Regions from separate parts of the Pseudoclavibacter sp. JAI123 genome, predicted to be linked through region 2. Evidence: riboswitches for the same ligand, from Rfam matches in the RefSeq annotation. Region 2 holds a riboswitch; the other holds the start of a gene.
The links. Region 2 has a riboswitch for thiamine pyrophosphate ahead of HDC34_RS05780 (YkoF family thiamine/hydroxymethylpyrimidine-binding protein). Riboswitches for the same ligand answer to the same signal wherever they lie in the genome.
Positions count from the first base shown of each region.

Region 1 (3,392 bases), on a different contig from region 2:
ACCCGGTGATGCGGCTCGCGAACTCACCGAGCGTGGAGGGCTCGCCGCGCCAGAAGTCGCGCACGGTGTCGCGGTACTTGCCGTTCCACTCCGTCCACTGCGGCGGGAAATTGCCGACCTGGTAGCCACCGGGGCCGACGTCCCACGGCTCGGCGATGAGCTTCACCTGCGAGACCACCGGGTCCTGCTGCACGAGGTCGAAGAAGGTGGAGAGCTTGTCCACGTCGTGGAGTTCGCGGGCGAGGGTGGAGGCGAGGTCGAAGCGGAAGCCGTCGACGTGCATCTCGGTGACCCAGTAGCGCAGCGAGTCCATGATGAGCTGCAGCGAGTGCGGGTGGCGCATGTTGAGCGAGTTGCCGGTGCCCGTGTAGTCCGTGTAGTACCGCTTGTCGTCTTCTTCGAGGCGGTAGTAGGCGGCGTTGTCGATGCCGCGGAAGCTGAGCGTGGGGCCGAGGTGGTTGCCCTCTGCCGTGTGGTTGTAGACCACGTCGAGGATGACCTCGATGCCGTTGGCGTGCAGGGTGCGCACCATGGACTTGAATTCCTGCACCTGCTGCCCGGCTGTCCCCTGGGAGGCGTAGTCGGCGTGCGGGGCGAGGAACGAGATGGTGTTGTAGCCCCAGTAGTTGCGGAGGCCCTTCTCGATGAGGGTGCTGTCCTGCACGAACTGGTGCACGGGCATGAGCTCGATGGCGGTGACGCCGAGCCGCTTGAGGTGCTCGACGATCGCGGGGTGCGCGATGCCGGCGTACGTGCCCCGGATCTCCTCGGGCACATCCGGGTGCAGCTGGGTGAGGCCCTTCACGTGGGCTTCGTAGATGAGGGACTCGTTGTAGGGGATGCCCGGCTTCCGGTCCCCGGCCCAGTCGAAGTAGGGGTTGATGACAACGCCCTTCATCATGTGGGGCGCGGAGTCGAGGTCGTTGAACGAGTCTGGGTCGCCGAAGTTGTAGCTGAAGAGGGACTGGTCCCAGTCGATGTCTCCGGTCGTGGCCTTCGCGTAGGGGTCGAGGAGGAGCTTCGCTGGGTTGCAGCGGCTGCCGGTCGCCGGGTCGTAGTCGCCGTGCATGCGGTAGCCGTACTGCTGGCCCGGCTGCACGTGCGGCAGGTAGGCGTGCCAGACGTGCGCATCCCGCTCATGGAGCCTCACCCGCTCCTCGTTGCCGTCGTCGTCGAAGAGGCAGAGCTCGACCTTGTGGGCGGCTTCGCTGAAGATCGCGAAGTTCGTGCCACTTCCGTCGAACGTCGCTCCGAGGGGGTAGGCATTTCCGGGCCACGTTTTCATGCACGCTCCTATTGCTTCATCTTGCTTCGCCGAAGAACATCGCGTGTGGATGCAGGCACTAAAGCTACCAAAGGGTGGGAGCGCTCTCGCCCGCCAGCACACAGGAGTTCTCCTGGTTGGCAGGCATGTCGACGACCTACGCTGGCCGCATGACGAACCTCACGCAGAACCTCACCGATTCCGTCAAGAAGCTCGGCGTCACGCTCGCCTACGGCGAGAAGGTGGAGCTTGGCAAGGCCACCATCCTTCCCGTTGCCCTCGTCTCGTACGGCTACGGCGGCGGCGAGAGCAACGAGGAGGGGCAGGAGAACTCGTCCGGCGGTGGCGGCGGCGGCATGGCGGTCCCCGTCGGCGCGTACGTCGATGACGAGTTCGGCACGAGCTTCCGCCCGAACATCATCACGCTGCTTGTCGTCTCGATTCCGCTGGTGTGGACGGTCGGGCACGCGCTTCCGCGTCTCATCAAGGCTCTCAAGAAGTAGCTCGGGGCTCGCTTCGGCCTATACTCGAGGTGTTCACGGGAGTCCGGTAGTCCGGGCTGAGAGGAAGGCACAAGCCTTCGACCGTCAAACCTGATCTGGGTAATGCCAGCGCAGGGAGGCACATCTCCGAGCAGAGCCACCCCAGGCTCTGCGCCCGTGCACTTTCACTCGAAAGGGCACACCGCATGACAACTTCTTCAACTCCATCTCACACCTCCCCAGCGCAGGGGCCGGCTCAGGCGAGGTCGCCGAAGAGCCGCTTCCGCTGGCGGGTCATCGACATCGTCACGGCCGCCGTTCTCGGCGTCGCGACGGGGCTCATCTTCATCGTCTGGAACAGCGTGGGCTACGCGTGGTTCACGGTCATGGATGCGTTCACGCCGGGTGTCGGCGGTATCGCCGTCGGTATCTGGCTGCTGGGCGGGGTGCTGGGCGGGCTGATCATCCGCAAGCCCGGTGCGGCGCTCTTCGTCGAGGTGCTCGCGGCGAGCGTCTCGATGCTCCTCGGCAGCCAGTGGTCGATCGAGACCGTGTACTCGGGCATCGCGCAGGGGCTCGGCGCTGAGCTCATCTTCCTGCTGTTCTTCTACAAGCGCTTCGGCCTCGGCGTCGCGATGCTGGCTGGGGCTGGGGCTGCGGTCGCGGCGTGGACGCTCGAGCTGTTTCTCAGCGCGAACATCGAGAAGGGTCCGGAGTTCCTCACCATCTACCTCGTCTCGATCGTCCTCTCGGGTGCCGTGCTCGCTGGCGTCGTCGGTTGGCTCCTGACGCGCGCGCTCGCGGCGACCGGTGCACTGAACCGCTTCGCTGCGGGTAGAAGCTCGAAGCGAATCGGCTAGCGCTCGTGGGCGCGAGAGTCGAGGCGAGGGGGTGGGGCTGGCGCCACGCCGACCGGGCGAAGCTGGCCGTCGCCGAGCTCGACCTGACGATCGAGCCTGGCGAGGCCGTGCTGCTGCTTGGTCCGTCGGGGGCTGGCAAGTCCACGCTCCTGGCCGCCCTGGCGGGGGTGCTCGGCGATCACGAGGATGACGGGCAGGAGCTCGGCTCACTGCTTGTCGATGGCAAGCACCCGAGCGATGCACGCGGCACGGTCGGTCTCGTCCTGCAGGACCCGCAGGCGAACACGGTGCTCGCCCGCATCGGCGACGATGTCGCGTTCGGCTGCGAGAACCTCGGTGTCCCTCGGGCGGAGACGTGGGCGCGGGTGCGCGAGGCGCTCGACGCCGTCGGGCTGCGGATGCCCCTCGATCGGTCGACGGCTCAGCTGTCCGGCGGCGAGCGTCAGCGGCTCGCGATCGCGGGTGTCCTCGCCATGCGCCCCGACCTCATCCTGCTGGACGAGCCGACCGCGAACCTCGACCCGGCCGGTGTGGACGAGGTGCGCGAGGCGGTGGTCCGCGCCGCGGAGGCGTCCGGCGCGACGCTCATCGTCATCGAGCACCGGGTGGACGTGTGGCGCTCGAGCGTCGATCGGGTCGTCGTGCTCGGGGGTGAGCAGCACCTCCTCGCCGACGGCACCCCTGACCTCGTTCTCGAGCAGCACCGCGAGTCGCTGCTCGCGGCCGGTGTGTGGATCGGCGGTCATGAACCGCAGGTGCCGCGTGCCGTTCTCGCGCCAGGGGAGG
Region 1 is NZ_JACCCM010000002.1:413,172-416,563, forward strand. Features, by position in the region: gene glgX (glycogen debranching protein GlgX) at 1-1,285, opposite strand, end outside; gene HDC34_RS14060 (spore germination protein GerW family protein) at 1,435-1,767, shown strand; TPP riboswitch at 1,792-1,901, shown strand; gene HDC34_RS14065 (ECF transporter S component) at 1,953-2,606, shown strand; gene HDC34_RS14070 (ABC transporter ATP-binding protein) at 2,612-3,392, shown strand, end outside.
Region 1: it holds a riboswitch for thiamine pyrophosphate, as region 2 does, so the genes downstream of both, HDC34_RS14065 (ECF transporter S component) here and HDC34_RS05780 (YkoF family thiamine/hydroxymethylpyrimidine-binding protein) in region 2, are expected to answer to the same signal.

Region 2 (3,392 bases):
CCGACGTAGGCCGCGAGGATGATCTGCTTCTTCGTCATGGTGATCTCCTGATCGGGTTCGGGTCTAAACGGCGGCGTAGCGGTTGGGCACGGTGGTCTCGAGGCCGAGGAGGCCGCGCAGGGAGCGCTCCTCGTAGCGCTCCCGGAAGAGGCCCTTGCGCTGCAGGAGCGGGACGACGTCCGCGACGATGCGCGGCAGGTCGTCGGTCACGACGCCGGGGTGCAGGCGGAAGCCGTCGTAGCCGAGGCCGGCGAGCGTCTCGAAGTGCTCGACGAGCTCCTCGGCCGAGCCCGCGAAGACCGCCGGCGGCTCTCCGAGCGCGCGCCCCTTCGCGTTGAGGCGGTTGAGGCGGGCGGACCCCGTCTCCTCCGGCTCGTCGAGGAACACGGCGAGGTCGACGAACACCGACAGGTCGCCGTCCCGCTCGACCTTCTTCTCTGCGGCCCGCACCTCGCTCAGGATGCGCACGGCCGAGGTGACGTCGGTCGGCGTCACGAAGAGCAGGTCGGCGCTGGCTGCCGCGAACTCGTACGGCACCTCGGCGTGACCGAGCGCGGCGACAACCGGCTGCCCCTGCGGGGGCCGGGGTGTGATCGATGGTCCGCGCACGCTGAACCACTTGCCCTCGAACTCGATGCGGTGCACCTTGGCCGCGTCGAGGAACCGATCGGTGGAGGCGTCGCGGATCTCGGCGTCGTCCTCCCAGCTGTCCCAAAGCCTGCGCACGACCTCGACGAAGTCGTTGGCCTCCGCGAAGAGCTCGCCGACGAGCGGCGCATCCCGACGACCGAAGTGCGCGTGCTCCGCACCGGGCGAGACACGGGCCTGCCAGCCCGCACGGCCCAGGCTCGTGTAGTCGAGGGTTGCGACGGCCTTCGAGACGTGGAAGGGCTCCGTGTGCGTCGTCGTGACGGTCGGGATGAGGCCGATGTGCTCCGTGACGGGCGAGACGCGGGAGGCGATGAGGAGCGCGTCCAGGCGACCCCTGACCTCGTCTGTCCGGTTGTCCCGGCGGAGGAACTCGCTGCTCTGGAGCGCGAGCGAGTCCTCGATGGTGACGAAGTCGAGGAGGCCCTGCTCGGCGAGCTGCACGAGCCCCACCCAGTACTCGGGCGTGAAGAGCTCGTCTGGGCGAGCGCTCGGCTCCCGCCAGGCCGCCGGGTGGATGCCGGCGCCATCGAGTGCGACGCCGAGGTGGATTCGGTTGGGGTTCGTCATGGTGCGACGCTAGGCCGCGCCCCGAGTTCGGTCCACGGCGCCCGTCGCGGCCCGTTACGCGTCGAAACGCGGGGACATGTTCGTTGAGGGTCCTCGCACCCTTGTCGCGCATGCTGGGACGCATGGCTATCAACGGAGTGCTCGCGCAGATCACCGTGTCGGACCTGGCTCAGGCTACGGAATATTACGGCAGGCTCTTCGGGCGGGGTCCCGACGAGAATCCCATGCCCGGCCTCCTGGAGTGGCACTTCACAAGCGAGGCCGGCCTCCAGCTGTGGGCCGACTCGAGTCGCTCGGGAAAATCCACCGTGGTGTTCAACGACGACGACCTCGAGGGTGTGGCCGCGCGGCTCGACGCCGCGAAGATCGAGCACGGCGGGATCGAAGACGCCACTCACTTCCAGATCCTCCAGGTGCTCGACCCCGAGGGCAATCACGTCGTCTTCACGAGCGCCTCGAGCTAGCAGCGCGCACCGTCGGGGCTACAGTGTGGCCGTGCACGGGAGCCCGATGAGTCGGGCTGAGAGGGAGTACTCGAACTCCGACCGTTGAACCTGATCTGGGTAATGCCAGCGAAGGGAGTCGACTCACCCGTGCCGTCACGCTCCGACGGAAGGCACGCACATGGAATCCATCACTCGAGACCCACTCGCATTCGGGGTGGGGGCGAGAGTCACGCTCTCGGTCATGTCAGACCGCTACGTCGAGGTGATCCTCGCCGCGGTCGACGCGGCGGACTCCTCGGGGCTGATCCTCGAGACGGGCGATGTCAGCACGTACGCCGGGGGCGACGAGCAGGCGCTGCTGCGGTGGCTCACCGACCTCACGCAGCACGTCGCCGCGACCGGACTGCACGCCTCCGTCCAGGTGCTGCTCTCTCGCGGCTGCCCCGGCGAGGCGGTGTGCGAGCTGCCAGGCGGCGCGGGGCCGCGGCGAGTGGACGCCCCGCGCGGGCGGCACACGGGGAGCTTCGCGAGCGCCGAATGGGCGCTGTACCCGCTCGAGGACGCGGGGGCGGATGCGCGGACGCCCGACCACATGCGGGAGATCTACGCCGCCATCGAGACGGCCAAGGCGAGCGGCACGTTCGTTGCATCCGAGCACTTCGTCACGAAGCTCAGCGGGGACCTCGGCCGCGTCCTCGAGACCGTCGTCGTGGCCTGGGCCGGGGTCGGCGCGCACGTGCAGCACGTCACGAGCCACCTCACGATCTCGCTCAACAGCCCGAGCCACGCGGCAGGCGCAGCAGCGGGAGCACGGGCATGAGCCTCAAGCTGCGCGACATCGTGCTCATGGTCGTGCTCGGCACGGTCTTCGGATTCCTCTACTGGGCGCTGGTGCAGGCCTGGACAGCGCTGTCGATCGCCATGGGGCCGGCGGGCGACCTCGCCCAGCACTTCCTCTTCGGCGGCTGGCTGCTGGTCGCGCCCATCGCGATCGCCATCATCCGGCGGCCGTTCGTCGGCGTCATCGCCGAGGTGCTCGCCTCGGTCATCGAGGTCGTCTTCCTCGGCTCGGCGGTCGGCCCTCTGCTGTTCGTCGCGGCCGCGATCCAGGGCGTCGGCAGCGAGCTGCCCTTCGCGATCGGCCGGTACAAGAAGTACGGCTGGCTGCCGTACGCCATCTCCGGGGCGCTCGGTGCTGGCCTCGTGTTCTTCTACTCGGCGTTCCGATCCGGCTGGTACGGGCAGGAGATCCTATTCCTCCGGTTCGGCATCCAGCTCGCGTCCGGCATCATCCTCGGCGGCCTCCTCGCGAAGCTCATCGTCGACTCACTCGTGCGCACGGGCGTGCTCGACAACTTCGCGATCGTGCAGGACACGAAGCCCCTGGCCGTGCGCCGTGCGGCCTGACACTGCGCCCTCGGAGAGCCCGGAGTTCGACATCGAGGCACACGGCTTCGAGGTGATCCACTCCTCGGGCGACGGGCTCGGGCCGGTGGACCTGCGGGTCGAGCCGGGCGAGCACGTCCTCGTCATCGGGCCGTCCGGTTCCGGGAAGTCGACGCTGCTGCAGGCGCTGAGCGGGGTCATCCCCCACGCCGTGCCAGCGCAGGTGAGCGGGACCATGCGCGTCTGCGGCATGGACACGCAGGAGCACGACGTGCCGACGATCTCGCGGACCCTGTCCGTCGTGGCGCAGAACCCGGCCTCGTCGGTGTGCCTCCCCGACGT
Region 2 is NZ_JACCCM010000001.1:1,230,140-1,233,531, reverse strand. Features, by position in the region: gene HDC34_RS05795 (NtaA/DmoA family FMN-dependent monooxygenase) at 1-38, opposite strand, end outside; gene HDC34_RS05790 (LLM class flavin-dependent oxidoreductase) at 64-1,218, opposite strand; gene HDC34_RS05785 (VOC family protein) at 1,341-1,682, shown strand; TPP riboswitch at 1,708-1,815, shown strand; gene HDC34_RS05780 (YkoF family thiamine/hydroxymethylpyrimidine-binding protein) at 1,843-2,484, shown strand; gene HDC34_RS05775 (ECF transporter S component) at 2,481-3,071, shown strand; gene HDC34_RS05770 (ABC transporter ATP-binding protein) at 3,061-3,392, shown strand, end outside.